Regions from separate parts of the Pseudorhodobacter turbinis genome, predicted to be linked through region 2. Evidence: riboswitches for the same ligand, from Rfam matches in the RefSeq annotation. Region 2 holds a riboswitch; each other region holds the start of a gene.

Region 1 (7,097 bases), 280 kb from region 2:
TCGCGCTGTTCGAGAACATAGGCGGCATCTGCGGCAATCTCTGCGCGCTCAAAGCTCAGGGTTTCGTCAATCGTGCGGCGGATGGATTGCGCGAGCGGGACCAGCTTCGGCATTACCGGCCGCATGCGTGTCTCGATCCGCTTGTGCTCGTCTTTGGCTTTCGGCGCATTAGGCCCCCAGCCCAGCTTTTCCTCGCTCGGGTTGGGCGCTGTAATCCAGCGCAGCACGGCACTGCCAAGCATATCGATGCCTTCAACCAACACCTTCATCAAAGACTCCGCCTTTGAGAGTTTTGCCTCTGCAGTCACCACCTTGGCTTCAATATCCGCCAGCTCAGATTTTGCTACCTCCCGCTTCTTTTTCACCCCGTCCAAAGCCTGCGTTTCAGCCTGCCTTTCTGATTTCAGCGATTGAACCTGCCCCGAAGTCGCGGCCAAATCCGTCGTTTTCTTTTTCGCCAACGACTTCAGCCGATCAAGATTCTCGCCTTGTGTCACGACCTCAGCTGTAACCTGATCCCGTCTTAACGAAGCCTTCTCAACCTCTGCCTGCACATCCGTCAGCCCCTTTTCTGCATTTATTATTTCCGTTTTCACCCCCTGCAATTTCTCGGCCTCAACACCCGTCTCTGCCCTCACCTCCTGAAGTGTTGCCGTTGCCACCTGCGCTGCCTCAGCACTATTTGCCGACTTTTCTTCTATGGTGACGAGCGCAGCCTCGGCATCAGCCCTCGCTTTGCGGGCGGCATCCGCTGCCCGTTCCTCTTCTTTGCGGTGGCGCTCTGCCGCCGCCACCTCGCGCGTCGCCGCCTCTTTCCTGCGGCGCGCCTCCTTGATCGCGCGTTTGCGCGATTTCCGGATCGTGGCCTTGCCCATGATCCGCCCGTAAGCGATCATCTCTTTGGCTTTGTGCTGAGCAGCCTCCAAAATCTCGCTGGATTTCTCATGGCCCGCTGCCTGCTGATCGGCACGCCATTCCGATGGCGGGATATGGCGACGCTTTTTGGGCACGTCCTCGCCAGCCTCTTTCGTAACCCGCCGCGCCTCGGCCCGCCGTTCTCCTCGGGCAATGCCAAGGGGCGCAAACGCTTCCCCAGCCAAATCCTGCGCATGCTCATAGTTCTTCAAGAGCGGATTCATTGAGGCCTGCAACAGCATCTGCCGCCCGCGATTTGCCGTCACTTTCTCTGTCCAGACCACTGCAACGAAATGGATATGAAAGGCCTCCTCGTCATGATGCGCATTGGCATAGCGCAGCTGACCGTCAGGGAAGTGATTCCGCAGAAAGTCCATCGCCGCTTTCTTGAACGCAGCGACCTTCTCCGCATCCCATTCGGCTTGCCCCGTCCCGCCAAACCATTCCTTGTTGACCGTCAGGATGCCCTCACGCAAGGGACCACCGGAACAGCGCCGCCAAGGGTCGCTTTCCCCTTCAGCTTGCAGTGCCTCCCGTTCGGCTTTGCGGCCCTTCTTGCGCAAGGCCTCCATCCGTTCCCGAAAGTTGTCGCGCCTGGCTGCAGCGACTTCTGCCTTGATCGTCGCTTGCCATTTGGGTTCGCAATGCAGAACTTCATTCAGCTCTGACGCATTCAGATCAACATGGGAGAGATCGCCACCGTTACGATGATCATGCATATCAAAGCGGCCGAGGTTGTCCGGATGCAGCCCTTGGAACCGCAGCACAATCGGCGGCTTTGGGGCATTGACGGGTTGGGGATTGTCAAATCTGGCATGAACGGACATGGTGAACCTCGGGTTATCTGCTTCCCCCAAGAATACGCGGTACCCCCGAAAATCCCGGCACAGGTCGCGGCGGTTTTTTCTGGATTGCGCATCACGAACCCGTGAGAATTGCCGCTGCGCTACTCACTAGTCTTGTTGCAATTTCGGGCACCCCGAAATGACAACAAGACCGCTCGCTCGGGGGATACCCCCGAGACCCCTTCTCGAAATCGCTCAATGGGGCACCCCCATTTCACGATCCCTGCGACCAGCAGCCTGCTGGACCCGTGGCGTTATGCGAAATTGTTTTTCGATTATCTTTTCTGGAATGAGGCTGACTGGGCATGCCTATACCCGCCTGCGCTCAATGGGATCTATCCGTAACACTGCAGGGTATCCGGGATTGGGCGAACATCGGTGCTCAGGCCGATCATGCGGCTTCCACCGTTCGGCGATTTAGCTTCCAACCACCAGCGACGCTTATCGTATCACCTTTGCTCGCGCGTACGAAACACAAGTTCGGGCAAGACCGCCTCCCACTCATCGTGCTTGATGTAGGTATCGCACTCCCCGGAGCCGCCCTACGAAGAGTGATGCAGCATAATTGGGGAGGGACTTGGCAGCACAAAGGGATGACCCTGCCGCTCGCTGCGCCCAATTTTTCCCCGGGACTTACCTCAAGGCAGCGCGCAGACTGCCCAGTCTCAGACTATTTCGTGCAAAAATCCGGCAACTCACCACTGGGCAATATCGCCCCGCCCGGTGTCAGCACAACCTCAGCCCGTGGCACCGGCCCATCTTCATTCTCAGAGGTCATAATCAGTGAGATCCCTACCCTTTTCGAACGCCTCCCTTCTTGTCGTGATGGGGGACCTAATAACGATGAAGCAGAAAATGGGCCAGGCTGCTAACCAGAAGTATGCAGCCGGTCGCGATGGCCAAGAAAACAGTTCGGCCTGTTCAGATACGTCGCTTTTGGCTTCCTGAACGCTTCCATGATTTGGCAAGGTTGAATTCGCGCGTGCCGTGCAGGTCGGTTCTCCGGCCTACCTACAGGAACGTAGCGACCGGCCCTTTCCTGCCATTCGGGGCAATCGTCAACGCTGCGATGCAGCTTGCTCTAACCAGTCGTGGGCTAGTCCGATCCGATTGAGTTAGGCACTACTTGTTTGATCCCAGGGCTGGATGGTGCGATCTTTTCTCAGGAATGGAAGGAAGTATTATGGGACAAGTTCGTCATGGGAGCGCCACGACCAAGTACGCCGTCAAAGCTGCAATACAGCGATCGCAAGCTTCGATCTCGGCGTTAATCAAAGAACGCGGCATTAATCCAAAGACGGTTGCCAAGTGACGGAAGCGGGCAATGGCCTATTTTAATAGGGTGACTGGATTATAAGTGATGAACCGACGTTTGCACGACCACTCCAGACAGTCCGAATTTGGAAATGTAACGGGTTCGCGACCCCAAAATATACTCGTAAAAGCGTAGCGCAGAGCGACTGTTTGCACCATCTAGCGGGGTTTCGATGGTGCGAACACTGGATCGTCCAATGATTGCTCTTGGCTTTCGTATTGGGATGTGAAAGGTTTTGCGTTGTCACGGTTCCGCGCAAGCGGATGAAAAGGGAACGCAGGACGGGATTTATCCCTCTCTGCGGCTGCCCTCGCAACTGTAGGCGGCGAGTTTGATATCATGCCACTGGCTGCGACGCCGGGAAGGGATCATCAAACATTTGAGCCGCGAGCCAGGAGACCTGCCATGACAAACGCAAACGCCGACGAGGTGATCGGCTAGGAGGTAGCAATGGCTGGACCACGAGTACTGGGCGGAGTTCCGTTCGGACGCAGATCAAAGCTGCCTGCATTCTCGATCACCTTTGGCATTTTTCCTGATCGAGGTGATCTATGTTCTACAAATCCATCCTGTCCACCACATGTGTGTTGGTGGCGTGCTCTTCGGCTGTCCTTTCTGAAACCATCATTGACGATGTTGGCCGTTCGGTAGAGGTTGACCTGCCCATCGAACGGGCGGTGATTTTTAACCGCTATTCAGTCGAATTTGCGCGTGCCATCGGTGCGATTGATCAGGTCGTCGGGACCGGTGCCAGCACCTATCGTGACCCGGATTATTGGCCCCAGTTCACCCAAGCCAACGTCGTGGGGCAAGGCCAAAACGACTTGAACTATGAAGCAATTATTGCCAAAAATCCAGATCTGGTGATCCTGCCCCGCAATGGCGTCTATGAAGAAGCCGCGCGGCAGCTGGAACCCTTTGGAATTCCCGTGATGGTCATTACCGCATGGGATGCACTGAAACACGTCGAAAACGTAGAGCTGATGGGCCGTTTGTTCGGGCATGAGGAACAGGCCGAAGAGTTGGTCGATTTTTACACCGGGTATAAAGAGCTGTTGGCAGAGCGGCTGGAGGGTGTGCCAACTGTGCCAGTTTATTTTGAAGAAACGCGCCCGCTGGTGACCGTCACACCGGGGTCCGGCTGGCATGACATGATTGCTGCGGGCGGAGGCGCGAATGTTTTTGGTGATATCGTGATCGAGGACGAAGCAGCCGCGCGTGGCAATCCCAACGCCTTTACGATTGACCCAGAGGAGATCGTGCAACGGGCGCCTGCTGTGATTGTTAAACTGGAGCCCGGTTCGTACACCGCAATCCCTGAGGATCAGTTTTCCCGCACTTGGCAAAATCTGATCGGGCGGGAAGAGATCAAGTCGACACCGGCCGCGAAATCGGACAACGTTCATGTCATCAATTACTATCTGGCGGGTGGATCCTCAAAAATCACCGGCGCACTTCAGATCGCCAAATGGGCGCATCCCGACCTATTTGCTGACATCGATCCCGAAGAGGCCATGCGCCAGTGGATCGAGGATTTCCAAGGTCTGCCATATCAGCCCGGCATGACATACCAGAGCGGTTTTTGAGAAAACCCATGGTCTCCATCACTGAACACGGGGCGGCGATGACCGCCCCCACCTCGCTGGATGGCGCCTTGGGCGCTAGGTATCTGGCTTCGGGTCGGCGTCGCGCAGTCATCGTGGCGTTGTCATTTGCCCTGCTGATTGTGGCTGCGGCGGCAGTCACTGTGCAGGGCATCAATGAAACAAGCATTGGCACGCTCGCGCTGGTGCTGATCGAGAAAGCCAGCTTTGGTCAGCTTGATCTGGTCACGGATGACCAATCAGCGCGCGTTCTTGTGTACTTGCGCCTGCCGCGGGTGGTTATGGCGATCGTAGCTGGCGCTGCTTTGTCAGTTTCGGGTGTTTTGATGCAGGCGATCACTCGCAACCCGCTGGTCAGCCCCTATACCATCGGCGTGTCTTCGGCGGCGGGGTTCGGCGCCTCTATCGCCATCATGTTTGGTGTTGGCCTGCAATCTGCGGGGATCTATTTTGTCCCGCTTTCTGCATTTGCCTTCGCCCTGCTTTGTGCGGTCTGTGTCTTTTCGCTGGCGTGGTGGCGCGGAATGGGCGCGCAGGCGATGATCTTGACGGGCATCGCGCTGATGTACCTATTCAGCGCCATGACAGCCGCCGTACAGTTCGTCGCGACCGAGGAACAGTTGGCGCGGGTCGTTCATTGGACGTTTGGCAGTCTGAACGGCGTGCAATGGGATGCGGTCGGGTTATGCGCGGCAGTGCTGATCATTGTGCTGCCGGTCATGCAGGCCAAGGCATGGCAACTGAACGCATTGACGGTGGCGGGCGATGATGTCGCGCAGTCGCTGGGGATGAACGTCCGGCGACTGCGCGGTACGGCTATCTTGTTGTCGGTCGTTGCAGCGGCAGCGGTCATCAGTTTTGTGGGGGTAATTGGCTTTGTTGGCCTGATCGGGCCGCACCTTGCCCGAATGATCATCGGGGGTGATCACCGCTTTTTGTTGCCATTCTCTGCAATTTGCGGCGCGGCGATGCTGCTTGTCGCCGATACTGTCGGGCGGTTGGCGTTCAGTCCAACGGTTCTGCCGGTAGGGATCGTTGTGGCCTTTGTTGGTGTGCCGGTCTTTCTGCATTTGATTATTTCACGCAAGCGGGAGACATTCGCATGACCGGATTACATGCCCATAATCTACGGCAGATGATCGATGGGCGGGCTGTGCTGGATGATGTTTCCCTGTCAGTAACGCCGGGCGAGATTGTCGGCCTTGTCGGCCCGAACGGCGCGGGGAAGTCCACATTGGTCCGGGCGATGCTGGGCCAGTCCCGCCTTGCACACGGCGAGGTGCAGTTAGGCGGGCAGGACATTAGCACACTATCCGCTCGCGAACGCGCTCGGCACATTGCATACGTGCCCCAGCGCGCGCCGGACGGATTTCCCGTCAGCGTTTTCGACACCTGTCTGCTGGGACGTACGCCTTACATGGGGTCAAGACCCGCTCGCAAAGACATCGCCATTGTCGAGCAGGTACTAGACCAGTTGCAGCTTGCCGATCTGGCCTTTCGCACCATGGATGCCCTAAGCGGGGGTGAAAGACAGCGCGTCATGCTGGCTAGGGCGTTGGCGCAGCAGACGCCACTTATCGTGCTGGACGAACCGACGAGCGCGCTGGATATCGGAAACCAGCTTTTCACTCTGCGGCTTCTGGCTGATCAGGTGCGCGACCAGGGCATTGGCGTACTGGTCGCGATCCATGACCTTTCACTTGCCGCACGGTTCGCAACGCGGGTTGCCCTTCTTCATCGCGGCAAGATGCTCGCCGAAGGCGCGTGGCGCGACACCCTAACGACACAGACCATTCGCCAATCTTACGGCGTAGAGGCCGAATTCGGACAACTGCGCGACGCCCCGATTATCGCTCCGTTCGAGGTGGGCGCATCATGAGGATCGACATTGCTGGATTTGGGCGCGGCGGGCGGGAGTTGCCACACGAAAAACTGATGGAGATATGCGAACTGGCGGACGATCTGGGTTTTGGCGGTATCTGGTTTAACGAATTTCACTTTCAGACTACCCCACAAGCCTATCCGTCGACGTTGCTTCTAGCGTCTGCCGTGCTGGCGCGTACCCGTCGTCTTCGCGTTGGCACATCTATTGTGGTTCTTCCGCTCTATCATCCGTTGTTGCTTGCCGAGATGGTTGCGCAGCTGCATTGGCAAAGCGGCGGACGCTTTGATCTTGGCATCGGTCGTGGAACGCACCCCGATACATTGGCCCGGTTGGGAATCAGCCCCTCAGAAACCCGCACGCGTTTCGAAGAGGCCTTCACGATCCTGACGAATGCGCTGTACGACACTGCCACAATCGATATGGGCATGTCTTGGCCCTCCTCGGGCGCCCCTGTCGGCCCGCTGCTCAACGATGAGCGTGTCCCGATCTATATTGGCGGGTCCACAGATGAAACCATCGGTTTTGCTGCCAGA
Region 2 (7,097 bases):
ACAGCGCCGTTTGAACGAGGTGCCTGTCACGCTGGAAGAGCTTTCGGAAACCTACAGCGTATCGCGCGAACGTATCCGTCAGATCGAAGTGCGGGCGTTTGAAAAGCTGCAAGACAAAATGCGAGAGCTTGCGCGCGAAAAGGGGATGGCGATCCCCGCCTAAACCCCCAATTCGGCGCGTGTCTTGCGCGGTAAGGCGTCGCGTATCATCTCGTAAGAGGTTTCAAGTGCTTGGCCCAGCTCGGCATCGGGTAATCCGCCGGGCGGGCCATAGTGCTGCAACCATTTGAACCCGCGTGAGGCCAGATAGGGGGCAGGGCGAATGCCCTCTTCGTGGCCCAGCACTTCGAACATAAGTTCCGATGTCTTGAACGATACCCCTTCCGCGCTGACGATGGCAAAGACCTTGCCGCCAACCTTCCACACATCGGAGCCACCCCATTGCACGACATGAGTTGTGGCCGGAAGGGCGCGGCAAAAGGCGTTGATCTGATCGCGTTGCATCGTTTCCCTAATAAAAAGCCCCTACCGCGATTTTACACGCGGTAGGGGCCATAAGATAGCGTTTGATGGCGCAGGCTTAGAAATCCCAGTCGTCGTCCTCGGTCGCAACCGCCTTGCCGATGACATAGGAAGAGCCGGAGCCGGAAAAGAAGTCGTGGTTTTCGCTGTCGGGCGACAGGGCCGCCATGATCGCAGGGTTCACCTCACAGGCGGCAGGCGGGAACAGCGCCTCATAGCCGAGGTTCTGCAGCGCCTTATTGGCGTTGTAATGCAAGAAGGCCTTTACGTCCTCGCTAAGCCCGATACCGTCATAAAGCTCGGCGGTGTATTTTGCCTCGATCTCGTAGAGGTCGAACATCAGGGCGAAGGCGTAATCCTTCAGCTCTTCGCGGCGCGCAGGTGTTTCACGTTCCAGCGCGCGCTGGAATTTATAGCCGATGTAATAGCCATGCACCGCCTCATCGCGGATGATCAGCCGGATCAGGTCGGCGGTATTGGTCAGCTTGCCGCGACTGGACCAATACATCGGCAGGTAAAAGCCCGAATAAAACAGGAAGCTTTCCAGAAACACCGATGCGATCTTGCGCTTCATCGGGTCGGCGCCTGCTGCGTATTTCTCACAGATCATCCGCGCTTTGGCCTGCAAATGCGGGTTATCCTCGGACCAGCGGAAAGCTTCATCCACCTCTTTGGTGGTGCAAAGCGTGCTGAAGATGGACGAGTAGCTGCGCGCGTGAACCGCCTCCATAAAGGCGATATTGGTCAACACCGCCTCTTCATGCGGGGTTTGCGCATCGGGCAGCAACGCGGGCGCGCCAAGGGTGTTCTGCACCGTGTCCAGCAGCGTCAGCCCGGTAAAGACCCGAATCGTCAGCTCGCGCTCTTCGGGGCGCAGGGTGGCCCAGGATTGCACGTCATTGGACAGCGGCACCTTTTCGGGCAGCCAGAAATTGACCGTAAGCCGGTTCCAGACCTCAAGGTCCTTGTCGTCTTCCAGCCTGTTCCAGTTGATGGCGCGCGGCACGACGGTTGTGGTGTTCATATCTTTCACAGACTTTCCTTACAGCGAGCAGGAGACGCAGCCTTCAACCTCTGTCCCTTCAAGGACAGATTGACGCAAGCGAATGTAATAAATGGTTTTAATGCCCTTTTTCCAGGCATAGATCTGGGCGCGGTTGATATCGCGCGTCGTAGCCTCAGCGGGGAAGAACAGGGTCAGGGACAGGCCTTGATCCACATGTTCGGTCGCGGCAGCATAGGTGTCGATGATCGCATCCGGCCCGATTTCATAGGCGTCGCGGTAGTATTCCAGATTGTCATTGTTCATGAAGGCGGCCGGGTAATAGACGCGGCCGATCTTGCCTTCCTTGCGCACTTCGATCTTGGAGACAATCGGATGGATCGAGGAGGTGGAGTTGTTGATATAGCTGATCGAACCGGTCGGTGGCACCGCTTGCAGGTTACGATTGTAAAGCCCGTGGGCCATGACATCGGCCTTGAGCACCTCCCAATCGGCGCGAGTGGGCAGGGTGATGTTGGCAAACACACGGGTGACATCCTCGGATGTGGGGAGCCAGTCACGGGTGGTATATTTGTCAAAGAACGACCCGTCCGCATAGGTTGAATCCTCAAAGCCGACGAAAGTCTTGCCACGCTCTTGCGCCAAAAGATTGGAGGCGCGGATCGCGTGATAGGCAACGGCGGCAAAGTAAACGGAGGTGAATTCGACGCCTTCCGAGCTGCCGTAGTGAATGCGTTCGCGCGCAAGGAAGCCGTGCAGGTTCATCTGGCCAAGGCCGATGGCATGGGCCTCATCATTGCCGTGACGGACCGAGGGCACGGAATCGATCGCCGACATCTCGGACACAGCCGTCAGCGCGCGCACGGCGGCCTCAATCGTGGCGCCGAAACCGGGGCCGTCCATCGTGGCGGCAATATTCAGGCTGCCAAGGTTGCACGAAATATCGGTACCCATTTTGGAATAGCTAAGGTCGTCATTGAATTCCGACGCGCGGTTGACCTGCAAAATTTCCGAACACAGGTTCGACATGCTGATCCGGCCCGCAATCGGGTTGGCGCGGTTCACGGTGTCTTCGAACATCACATAGGGGTAGCCGGATTCGAACTGGATTTCCGCGATGGTCTGGAAAAATTCCCGCGCGTTGATCTTCTTTTTCTTGATCCGCTTGTCATCCACCATCTCGGCGTATTTCTCGGTGACCGAGATTTCCGAGAAGGGAACGCCGTAAACTTTGGCCACGTCATGCGGCGAGAAGAGGTACATATCCTCATTTTTTTTGGCCAATTCAAAGGTGATATCGGGGATCACCACGCCAAGCGACAGGGTTTTGATGCGGATCTTTTCATCGGCATTTTCGCGCTTGGTATCAAGGAACTGGAAAATATCGGGGTGGTGGGCATTGAGGTAAACCGCCCCCGCACCCTGACGCGCGCCCAATTGGTTGGCATAGCTAAAGCTGTCTTCTAGCAGTTTCATCACCGGAATGACGCCCGAGGACTGGTTCTCGATCCCTTTGATCGGTGCACCCGCCTCGCGCAGGTTGGTCAGCATCAAGGCCACACCGCCGCCACGCTTGGACAGTTGCAGCGCGGAGTTGATGCCGCGACCGATGCTTTCCATGTTGTCTTCGAGCCGCAGCAGGAAACACGAAATCAGCTCGCCGCGTGATGCCTTGCCTGCGTTCAAAAACGTCGGCGTGGCGGGCTGGAAGCGGCCTGCGATGATCTCTTCCATAAAGCGCATGGCTTGGGTTTCATCACCGCGGGCCAGCGCAAGGGCGACCATGACCACACGGTCCTCATAGCGTTCCAAATAGCGCTGCCCGTCACGGGTTTTCAGCGTGTAGCTGGTGTAATATTTGAACGCCCCAAGGAAGGTCGGAAAACGGAACTTGGCGCCAAATGCTGCCTCCCAGATCTTGCGCTGAAAGTTCTTGGAATATTGATCCAGCACTTCGCCTTCGTAATAGCCTTCCTCGACCAAATAGCCGAGTTTTTCATCAAGGCTATGAAAGAAAACGGTATTTTGATTGACGTGCTGCAAGAAATACTCTCGTGCAGCCTTGCGGTCAGCATCAAAGCGGATGTTCCCCGCATCATCATAGAGGTTTAGCATGGCATTTAATGCGTGGTAATCCAGCGCAGGCTTTACGACGTCGAGCATTCAGTCCCCCAGAATTCGGCAAGGCCCGTTCGGACACGGGTGATATCGGTTTCGGTTCCCGCCAGCTCAAACCGGTAGAGCACGGGGATATTACATTTTGCGGAGATCACGTCGGCAGCACAAGCATAGGTTGTGCCGAAGTTACGATTTCCGGCGCCAATAACGCCGCGCAAGCCCGCGCGGCGTGATGGATCATTCAAAAAGCGGATCACTTGTTTTGGAACTGCCCCACGCCCCTCGCCATCGGCGAAGGTAGGGCAGATCAACACATAGGGTGTAACAAGATCCGGCATAGGGTCGTTCGGGCGAACAGGGATTCGCGCAGCAGCTAGACCCAATTGTGCAATGAAACGCGCCGTATTTCCAGAGGCCGACGAGTAATAGACAAGCCGGGTCACATCATCAGGCCAATTGGCCAATCATATCAGGGCGAAAGCCCGCCCAATGCGCATCACCGGCGATCACAACGGGGGCTTGGCGGTAGCCCAACGAGGTAACGCGGTCCATCGCGTCTGCGTCTTCGGTCAGGTCTACCACAGTGTAGGTGATCCCTTTTGCATCCAAAGCGCGGGTGGTGGCGGTGCATTGCACGCAAGCGGGTTTGGAGTAAACGGTGATGGTCATGCCTGTGGCCCCTTTATCAGTGTTTTTAATGCGCGGGTGTGGCACATGATTAAAGCAGGTTTCGGTCCTGTTTCCAATCACGTATTCACGCCCGCTGCGCGGTTTCGTCTTTGGTGTCAGGGTCGGTTTTCCGGCTCGGTTCCCATTACGCGGCCAACACCTCAAGGCCTACACCCCAAGCTATATGTTAACGTTGCGAACCACTTACAATTGCGGTGGCAGCGCCCTTTCGGGCAAACTGACCGTACCGGCTTTCCTTTTAACCCCGAGTCGCCCCGAGGCACCATGACACCAGCAGTGGTGGAGTAGAGGGGGTAGTTTGTCAATATCTTGTGGCCGCCATTCTTGCCAATATTGGGACTGTTGCTGGAAAGCGCAGGTCAATGGCTTAGAGCCCCAGCGCCTGCTAGTTGCCCCGGTTCAGGGCAATGCCATGTGTCGCGGCCAGATCCACCTCTGCCTGTGACAAGGGTTTGTAGGATATAAATTCACTGCCCGAACAGGCCGGTAGGCCCAAGGCAGTGATAAGGGGCGCGTCATAGTGCCCCGACAAAAGCAAGACGCCTTCACGCGCCAGATGGTCCCTTGTACCCCTGCCGTTATCGGACCGGATGCGGCGCATGAAATCTTGTTGCTGGGCCACGGCCTCTACCACGTCGCGGGTGATCGGCAGGCCTTGCACCTCGCGGAACAGATTGGCCATGCGCTGGTTGCCCGATTGCCCGGCAAAAATCCGTTCGATCACATCGGCGGGCACCGTGCGCCAGAAGTTTGGTGGATAGGGGTGTTCCTTCAGCAGCCACAGGATATTGGCAAACCCAAGCGCCGACACGCTTTTCTTGCCATCCTTGTTTTTGCCAAACGTTAAGTAATCGGGCCGTGCCACGATCAGGCCAAGATAGCATAAGGCCCGCACCTCATCGGCGGCGACCAGAATGCAGGGGTTGTCCACGGCCTCGGTCGGGATCATCCAATTGCTGCCCATTGTGTTCTTGATATCGACGTCACGCCCCAGAATCACGGTGTCCAGCTTGCCCTTGGGCAGGCGCAGCATGGCGCGCAGCTCTATTTCGACCCGCGTGCCGATATAGGTCTTTTCGGTCTTTTCCAATTCGTCATAGGATCGCCGTCCGGTTTTCGGCGTCATGATCACATCATCAACGCATTGCCGCAGCATCGCCGCGAATCGCGCGGCCAAAGCTAACTCGCCGCCGGCGCGATCCGAAATCTCAGTCGCGATGGCAGTTAGCAGGACGTGATCCGGATGGCCTGCGGTAACGATCGTTTCAGGAAGGGTCTTTTTCAAGGCTGCAAAGCTCAGCCATTGACCGCGCGTAGCACCCGCTTGCGAAGCGCTTTGCTGATCTGCGTTGAGACCGCCTGCGCCACCGGCGGCGGGAAGGCATTGCCGACCTGCCGGTACGCATTGGTTTTACTGCCGGTGAAATGCCAGTCGGAAGGAAAGCCTTGGATGCGGGCGACCATTTCCACCGTCAGCCGCGGCATGCCGCTGTGGAAAGGGTCGGGGGCCTCGGGGGCGATGGTGCGCCCCTCTACGCCCAAAGTGGCCCATGCGGCCCGCGCACGGGTTGGGCCAAGATCGGGGCCGCCGTGTTTCTTAGAGCCGCCGACGATGGTGGGCGCAATCTCATCAGCTTTTGCGGCCCATTCCTCGGCGCCGCGCCAGCCGCCTGCCGCCATAAGGTCGCGCAGGGTTTCGCCAACGGTGGGCGGGTTGTGGGGATTCGGCTCTGGCCAATCAAAGAAATCGGCGCGCTCTTTGGGAATCGCGACGATCACCACGCGAGGCCGAAGCTGGGGCACCCCGTAATCGGATGCATTCAACAGACGCCAATCCGTCTTATACCCCAGTTTATCCAGCTGCGTCTTCAGGCGTTCGCGGTAGTCGTGGAAAACCGCACCCAAAAAGCCGCGCACGTTTTCGATCATCACGGCGCGGGGGCGGGCGGCATCGATAATATCAATAGCGTCGTTAAAGAGGTTACGCTCATCCAATTCGCCAAGCTGTTTGCCGGCAACAGAAAAGGGCGGGCAGGGCAGGCCGCCGGCCAAAAGATCCATCCCCCTGAAATCCGCTGCGCGCTCCTTGAAAATGCGGATGTCTTCTTCCAGCACATTCCATTCGGGGCGGTTGTGACGCAGGGTATTGCAGCAGTGCTTGTCAATCTCGACCAGCGCGGTATGGGCGAATCCGGCCTTTTCCAGCCCGAGGGCTTGGCCGCCAGCGCCAGCGCAAAGTTCTACAGATGTCAGCATGTTGCCCGCTTTCTTTTCGCACATACAACCCGTTGTGATCATATAGGTCAACAGTCGAACCGGTGCCGTGTGAACGTTCTTAATTCGTTCTTACCGATACTGTCGTATCCGGGCAAGCCCGATCATCTGTCAAAGGTGTCTGTACGCCCGAACGCAAAAAAGGCCGCCCGTAGGCGACCTCTTGCATGCCTGCATCTTGGCAGGACCGAAATTGGAGCGGGCGAGGCGATTCGAACGCCCGACCCTAACCTTGGCAAGGTTATGCTCTACCCCTGAGCTACGCCCGCACTCCCTTTCGGTAAGGCAGGGTTTACAAAGAGGGCGCGGCGGCTGCAAGAGGAAAAATGCGCCCTCGGTAACTTTTTTGCATTTTTCTGCAAAACACCTCCTCGGGGACGGGGGGTCGTAAGGCTTTGGCTTGTTTTACAGGGTGTTAGGTAGGGCGCGGGATTGCTATTTCACGCGTCGCTGCCTATGCCAAAGTGAACCAGTAAAGGATCTGTCTGAT
Region 3 (7,097 bases), on a different replicon from region 2:
TCTGCATGGATCAACCCATAGCGATCCGCCCCCTTGCCAAAGGCGCTCAGGCGGCGGCGGACGGTGGCCTCGGCCTGTTCCAGAACCGTGACAATTTCGGGGGTGACATTCGGGGCGGCGCGCCAATCCCCCCAAGTGGGGTTCGGGCCAAAGACCGCCTCATCATCCCAGATCAAACGCTCCAGCGGGGTGGTCGGCTGCCACTGTTGCGTGTGCAGATGCATCGCGGCGGCAATAGCACCCAATGACGCAAAGGGGGTGGTCAGATCATTGCCCTCATCGGGTTGCGCACCGGGGGCAAAGTGGAACATCACCATAAAGCGCGGATCGTCAAGATCGGGCGCATGGCCCTGCTGTACAAAGGCCCCGTCCCGCCCTGCGATCGGCGCAGGGGTCAGTACGGTACCAAGGGCTGCCAACGCCTGTGACCACTCCAACTCTTGCTCTATCCCGCGGCGGGAATGATAGGCGGCGCGGTGGATTCGCAGGACCGCGCGGAAATCAGGGGCCTCGACCAGCCATGTGGTGTTTTCCGACACATTGATCAACCGCAGGGTCGCGCCTTCGGGCACAGGCCACAGCCGCAGCGATGCTTTTGCCAGCCGCTCCAACCGGGGCAAAAGATCGGCCAAAGGGGCCATCAGCGCGCGACCCCGAACAGGCCAGAGACATCCAGATGTTCCTCCAGATGCGCGGCAAGGCTGTCCAATGCGGCCTCAACCGCCGTGCTATGGCTATGGCTTGAGGACACGCCGAGATTGGCCAGAAAGGCCGCGCGAAAGGCATCATCCGCGAAAATCCCGTGCAAATAGCTGCCCGTGACCAGCCCGTCGACACTTATCGCGCCCTCACCCCCGTTGTTGATACGGGCAAAGGGGCGGGCGCGGTCGGGGCCCTCGCTGCGCCCGATGTGGATCTCATATCCCTGCACCGGTGTATCGCTGGCGATGTGGCGGCCTTGCACTTGGGTCAGACGTTTATCGCCCGTCATCACCGTATCGACCTCCAGCAAGCCCAGACCGGCGGTGGTGCCCGCAGGCCCCTCGCCCCCCTCAGGGTCCGCGATAGAGCGGCCAAGCATCTGATACCCCCCGCAAAGGCCAAGGATCCGGCCGCCGCGCCGGTGGTGGGCGGCAAGGTCGATATCCCAACCTTGCGCGCGCAAAAACGCCAGATCGCCGCGCGTCGATTTGCTGCCGGGCAGGATCACCAGATCGGCATCGCCGGGAATCGCCTCTCCTGCGCGCAGCATCGTCAGCCGAACGCCCGGCTCTTGTGCCAGCGGGTCGAGGTCATCGAAATTTGCAATCCGCGAAAAGGTCAGCGCAACGATATGCAGCCCCTCGGCCTTGGGCCTTGCGGCGATATCCAGCGCATCCTCGGCAGGTAGCCGCCACGCTTGGGGGAACCACGGGCAGACGCCAAAGCCGCGCCAGCCCGTGCGCGCGCCGATCAGCGCATAGCCGTCCCCAAACAAACGCGGATCACCGCGGAATTTATTGACCAGAAACCCCGCCACCATTGCCGCATCTTCTGGGTCAATCACCGCTTGCGTGCCGATGATCTGCGCAATCACCCCGCCGCGATCAATATCGCCCGCCAGTATCACCGGCACATCCGCCGCACGGGCAAAGCCCATATTGGCAATATCATCGCGCCTCAGGTTGACCTCGGCCGGGCTGCCCGCCCCTTCGACAATCACCAAATCATATCGCGTCTTGAGACGGGAAAAACTGTCCAGAACCGCGCCCATCAGCTTTGGTTTCAACGCCGCATAATCCGCCGCGCGGGTCGAGGTCAGCCAACGCCCCTGCACGATCACCTGCGCCCCGGATTCGGTCTCCGGCTTGAGCAGCACAGGGTTCATATCCGACACCGGCGCCAGCCCCGAGGCCTGCGCCTGCAATGCCTGCGCCCGCCCGATCTCGCCGCCATCCACCGTTACGGCGGCATTATTCGACATGTTCTGCGGCTTGAAGGGTGCCACGGTCAACCCGCGCAACCGCGCCGCACGGCACAGCCCCGCCACCAGCATCGACTTACCGACATTAGAGCCGGTGCCCTGGATCATCAGCGCGCGGCCCATCCCCTAGAATTCAACCCCTTTTTGCGCCTTGATCCCGTCGCGGAAGGGGTGCTTGACCAAGGTCATCTCGGTCACCAGATCGGCGGCCTCGATCAATTCGGGCTTGGCATTACGCCCCGTCAGCGCAACATGGGTCATCAGCGGCTTTTGCGTTTGCAGGAAATCCACCACCTCGTCGATCTCCAGATAATCATTGCGCAGCGCGATGTTTATTTCGTCCAAAAGCACGAATTGGACCTCGGGGTCGAGGATCAGCGCCTTGGCCTGTTCCCAACCGTTGCGGGCGGCGGCAATGTCGCGTTCGCGGTCTTGGGTCTCCCAAGTAAACCCTTCTCCTGAAACGACAAATTTGCACGCATCGGGGAAATGTTTTTGCAAGAAATCGCGTTCGCCTGTGGCGCGCGCCCCCTTGATGAACTGCACCACGGCGCAGGGCATCTGATGGGCGATACAGCGCATGATCATCCCGAATCCCGAAGAGCTTTTGCCCTTGCCGGTGCCGGTGTGAACGATGATCAGCCCGCGTTCCTCGGTCTTGGTTTGCATCATCCGGTCACGCGCGGCTTTGATCTTGCGCATCTTTTCGGTGTGGCGGCTGTTGGTGTCTTCCATCCGTCCCTCCTTAGGGGTTCATCGCCCTGATGTGTGGCAGCCTGCGTGCGGGGCGTCAATATGGCAGCTTGGGCTCTTGACTTGGCAGGGCCAAGCGGTCAGACCTGACCTCGTGTTGGTGCCCGGTCTTGGCTGGGTGAAAAGGGAATTTGCAATCGGGCCGAACGCGCAAGCGTTTGATCAGGTCAGCAGAGCCGCCCCCGCGACCGTGACCGGAGAGGTCACCCGAATGCCACTGGCCGATATGGTCGGGAAGGTTGGGTGACCGACAAGGGCTGCCATCCGGCACCCCCTGACATCCGCAAGCCGGGAGACCTGCCAGCACGGGATTGATCGAAACCGGGCGGGGTGCCTCGGTGGCGGGTCGCTATCGTTTTGCACCCTGTCGCCTAGCCTCGTTCTGCCTAATGAACGGGATTGCCGATGCCACAGGACCACCCCCATCCAGTCGAATTACTGGTCTGCACCAGTTGCCGCGCAGGCCAACCCGTGACCGAAGGCCAGCCGGTTCCCGGTGCTGCATTGCACGCGGCCCTGATGGCCCAAGAGCCGATGGATGGCGTTAAAATCACCGCTGTGGAATGCCTGTCGAACTGCTCGCGCGGCTGTACGGTTGCCCTGCGCGGCGGCCCTGCCCGCTGGACCTATGTTTACGGTAACCTGTCAGAGGGCACAGACGCCGCGATGGTCTATGAAGGGGTCGCGCAATACCGTGATGCCGCTGACGGGCTCGTGCCTTGGCGCGAACGCCCCGTACATTTCCGCAAAAACTGCATCGCCCGCATCCCTCCACTTCCGCAAACCCCCACCCCAGAGGTTGATCATGTCTGACCTGTCGAAACTTCCCGTTACCGTCATCACCGGCTTTTTGGGCGCTGGCAAAACCACGCTGATCCGTCACCTGATGCAAAATCCGCAGGGCCGCCGTCTGGCCGTTGTGGTCAATGAATTTGGCGATGTGGGGGTCGACGGTGATATCCTCAAAAGCTGCGCGATCCCTGATTGCCCGGCTGAAAACATCGTTGAGCTGGCCAATGGCTGCATCTGCTGCACCGTCGCCGATGACTTTATCCCGACGATTGAGGCGCTGATGGCCTTGACGCCGCGCCCCGATCACATCCTGATTGAAACCTCAGGACTGGCCCTGCCCAAGCCCTTGCTCAAGGCCTTTGACTGGCCCGATATCCGGTCGCGCATCACCGTGGACGGTGTGATTGCCGTGGCCGATGCCGAGGCCATTGCGGCCGGTCGCTTTGCGCCCAATGAAGCAGCAGTTGAGGCCCAGCGTGCGGCAGACGACTCACTTGATCATGAAACCCCGCTGTCCGAGGTGTTTGAGGATCAGATCGCTTGCGCCGATATCGTCTTGTTGACCAAGCCCGATCTGGCCGGCCCAGAAGGTGTCGCCCGCGCCCGCGCCATAATCGCCGCCGAGGCACCCCGCCTGCTGCCGGTGATTGAGGTCGCCGAGGGCGTTGTCGACCCCCGTGTGATCCTGGGCCTGGGCGCCGCCGCCGAAGATAGCCTCGACGCCCGTCCCAGCCACCATGACGGCGCCGATGATCATGACCATGATGACTTCGAATCCGTTGTCATCGACATCGCCGAGGTGGCAGAACCCGCCGATCTTGCCGCCCGGATTGAGGCTTTGGCCCGCGATCACAACATCCTGCGCGTCAAGGGTTATGCCGCCGTCACCGGCAAGCCAATGCGCCTTTTGGTGCAAGCCGTGGGCGCAAGGGTCCGCCATCAGTTTGACCGCCCTTGGGGGGCCGAGGAACCGCGGCGCGGCCGTTTGGTGGTGATCGCCGAGCATGATGATATCGATCCGGTGGCACTTCATGCTGCGTTGAACGCTCCGGCGGGATAACCTAAATGCACGTTGTCTTTCGCGAAAGCCACGGGTTGGACGAGGCCGACACCCCCACCGATCTGGGCCAAAGCCCGGGTGATCTGGTGGTGCTGTCGTTCTCGGACAGTGACCTTGGCGCTTTCGCGGCGGGCTGGCGTGCGGGTGGCGGGTGCGAGGGCCGTTTGCCCAGCCTGCGTTTGGCCAATCTGGCCGCGCTGAAACACCCTCTTTCGGTCGATACCTATGTGGAGCGCACGCTTGAGGGCGCCAAAGCCATCCTGATCCGGCTAATCGGCGGGGTGCCCTATTGGCCCTACGGGTTGCAAAGCGTGGCCGATCTGGCCCGCCGCAAGGGGTTGGCGCTGGCGGTTTTACCCGCAGACGGGCGCCCTGATCCACGGCTGGATGAGGTGTCCACCCTGCCCAAATCTACCCTGCGCCGCCTGTCACAGCTTTGCGATACCGGCGGGGAAATCGCGGCACAGGCAGCACTGGCGCAATTGGCACTTGCCGCGGGGCTTTATACCGGCCCTGTGGTCGGCGCAAAGGTGCTGCCGCAAGTCGGCGCGTGGTTGCCGGAACATGGCGCCTGTTGCCCACTGATGCGCGATCCCGCCCGCCCTCTGGTCTTGGTGACGTTCTACCGGACATGGCTGGCCGCCGCCGATATGGCCCCGATGACCGCGCTGACACAGGCGTTGCGGGACGCGGGCTTTACCGTATTGGGACTGTTCGCGCCCTCGCTCAAAGCGCCCGAAGCTGCACGCTGGCTGTCCCGCCAAGTGGCCTTTCTTGGGCCGGTCGCGATCATCAACGCCACCTCTTTTAGCGGCAAGGGCGCGAATGGGGTGTCGCCGCTGGATTTAGCTGAAGTACCGGTTTTTCAGGTCGCGCTTTCAACCGCTACGCACAGCGCTTGGGCGGAATCGGCACGCGGTCTGTCGCCTGCCGATCTTGCGATGCATGTTGTGTTGCCAGAGGTGGACGGGCGGTTGTTTGCAGGCGTCGCCTCCTTCAAAGACCCTGACACCCGCGACCCCGATCTGCAATTCTCTCGCCACGCGCATCGCCCCGAGGCCGATCGGATCGCCGCGATTGTGGCAAAGGTCGCGGGCTGGACTAACCTTGCCGCCCGCCCCGCCGCTGACCGCAGGCCTGCCTTGATCCTATCCACCTATCCGGGCAAGGACTGGAATATGGCCCATGCCGTGGGGTTGGATGCGCTGGCCTCTGCCGAGGCGATCTTGGCGGATCTGGCGACGGCGGGCCACAGCGTATCGCCCGATGCCCGCCCCCTTTCAGATGCACTCTCTGCACCGTCTGAGGCATGGCCGCTGGCCGAATACCGCGCGGCCCTGTCATCCCTGCCCCAAGAGCTACAGGACGACCTAAACGCCGTCTGGGGTGCGCCCGAAACTGATCCCGCCTGCCATGACGGTGCGTTTCATTTTGCCGTCACGCGGCGGGGCGGCGCGCTGATCGCTCTACAGCCTGAACGCGGCTCCCCCGATCTGCGCGATGTCGAGTATCATGACCTGATGCGCACGCCGCGCCATGGCTATGTCGCCTTCTATCTGTGGCTGCGGCAACAGGCGGATGTGATGATCCATATCGGCGCGCATGGCACGCTGGAATGGTTGCCGGGCAAATCGGTCGCCCTATCGGATGCCTGCTGGCCCGAGGCCTTGGTGGGCGCAATGCCCGTCATCTATCCCTTTATCGTCAATGACCCCGGTGAGGCGGCACAGGCCAAGCGGCGCATCGGGGCTGTGACCTTGGGCCATATCCCGCCGCCTCTGCGCCAATCGGGCGCGCCACAGCGGCTTTCGCGGCTGGAATCCCTGCTGGATGAGTTTTCCAATGCCGACGGGCTTGACCCGCGCCGTCGTGACCGCTTGCAAGGCGACATCCGCGCCGAGGCACAGGCCTTGGGCGTAGAGGCCGATCTGGGCCTTAGCGCTGCGACCTCATTGGCTGAGGCGATCACCCGTATCGACAGCTTTGTCTGCGATGTCAAAGACAGCCTCTTTGGCGACGGGCTGCATATCTGGGGCCGCGCGCCCGCCAGTCAAACCGCCTTTGATGGCGCAAGCGCCGCGCAGGCCGAACGCCAAGCCTTGCTGGATGCGGTGGCGGGGCGGCGTATTCCGGCGGGGCCGTCCGGCTCCCCTTACCGTGGGCGTGGGGATGTTTTGCCCACGGGGCGCAACCTTTATACCACCGATCCCCGCGCCGTCCCCAGCCGCGCCGCCTATGCCCAAGGCGTCAAACTGGCCGAGGAGCTGGTCCGCCGCCACCTGCAAGATCATGGTGATTATCCACGCGGGTTGATCGTCGATCTTTGGGGCTCTGCCACCATGCGCACAGCCGGAGAGGAATTCGCCATGGCCCTGCATCTGTTGGGGGTGCGGCCCGTCTGGGATGCCAATAGCGAACGGGTTTCCGGCATCGAGGTGCTGCCCTTGGCCGAGATGAACCGCCCGCGGCTTGATGTGACCCTGCGCGTCTCGGGGCTGTTTCGCGATGTGTTCCCCAATCTGTCCGCGC

Evidence for each region. Region 2 has a riboswitch for cobalamin ahead of nrdH (glutaredoxin-like protein NrdH). Riboswitches for the same ligand answer to the same signal wherever they lie in the genome.
Region 1: linked by a shared signal. The riboswitch ahead of EOK75_RS05995 (ABC transporter substrate-binding protein) and the one ahead of nrdH (glutaredoxin-like protein NrdH) in region 2 are both predicted to bind cobalamin.
Region 3: linked by a shared signal. The riboswitch ahead of EOK75_RS19690 (DUF1636 family protein) and the one ahead of nrdH (glutaredoxin-like protein NrdH) in region 2 are both predicted to bind cobalamin.

Annotation. Positions count from the first base shown of each region.
Region 1 covers NZ_CP039964.1:1,257,227-1,264,323, reverse strand. Annotated here, with positions in the region: gene EOK75_RS06005 (plasmid recombination protein) at 1-1,742, opposite strand, end outside; partial or broken gene EOK75_RS21270 (IS481 family transposase) at 2,944-3,069, shown strand; cobalamin riboswitch at 3,306-3,497, shown strand; gene EOK75_RS05995 (ABC transporter substrate-binding protein) at 3,627-4,661, shown strand; gene EOK75_RS05990 (FecCD family ABC transporter permease) at 4,700-5,785, shown strand; gene EOK75_RS05985 (ABC transporter ATP-binding protein) at 5,782-6,558, shown strand; gene EOK75_RS05980 (LLM class flavin-dependent oxidoreductase) at 6,555-7,097, shown strand, end outside.
Region 2 covers NZ_CP039964.1:980,721-987,817, reverse strand. Annotated here, with positions in the region: gene rpoH (RNA polymerase sigma factor RpoH) at 1-163, shown strand, start outside; gene EOK75_RS04640 (MmcQ/YjbR family DNA-binding protein) at 160-504, opposite strand; gene nrdF (class 1b ribonucleoside-diphosphate reductase subunit beta) at 581-1,546, opposite strand; gene nrdE (class 1b ribonucleoside-diphosphate reductase subunit alpha) at 1,565-3,688, opposite strand; gene nrdI (class Ib ribonucleoside-diphosphate reductase assembly flavoprotein NrdI) at 3,673-4,086, opposite strand; gene nrdH (glutaredoxin-like protein NrdH) at 4,091-4,312, opposite strand; cobalamin riboswitch at 4,416-4,615, opposite strand; gene EOK75_RS04615 (NaeI family type II restriction endonuclease) at 4,719-5,618, opposite strand; gene EOK75_RS04610 (DNA cytosine methyltransferase) at 5,630-6,589, opposite strand; tRNA gene EOK75_RS04605 (tRNA-Gly) at 6,802-6,876, opposite strand; gene EOK75_RS04600 (alkylphosphonate utilization protein) at 7,096-7,097, shown strand, end outside.
Region 3 covers NZ_CP039965.1:1,486,225-1,493,321, reverse strand. Annotated here, with positions in the region: gene EOK75_RS19705 (phosphotransferase enzyme family protein) at 1-641, opposite strand, end outside; gene EOK75_RS19700 (cobyric acid synthase) at 641-2,086, opposite strand; gene cobO (cob(I)yrinic acid a,c-diamide adenosyltransferase) at 2,090-2,698, opposite strand; cobalamin riboswitch at 2,798-3,035, shown strand; gene EOK75_RS19690 (DUF1636 family protein) at 3,122-3,529, shown strand; gene cobW (cobalamin biosynthesis protein CobW) at 3,522-4,568, shown strand; gene cobN (cobaltochelatase subunit CobN) at 4,574-7,097, shown strand, end outside.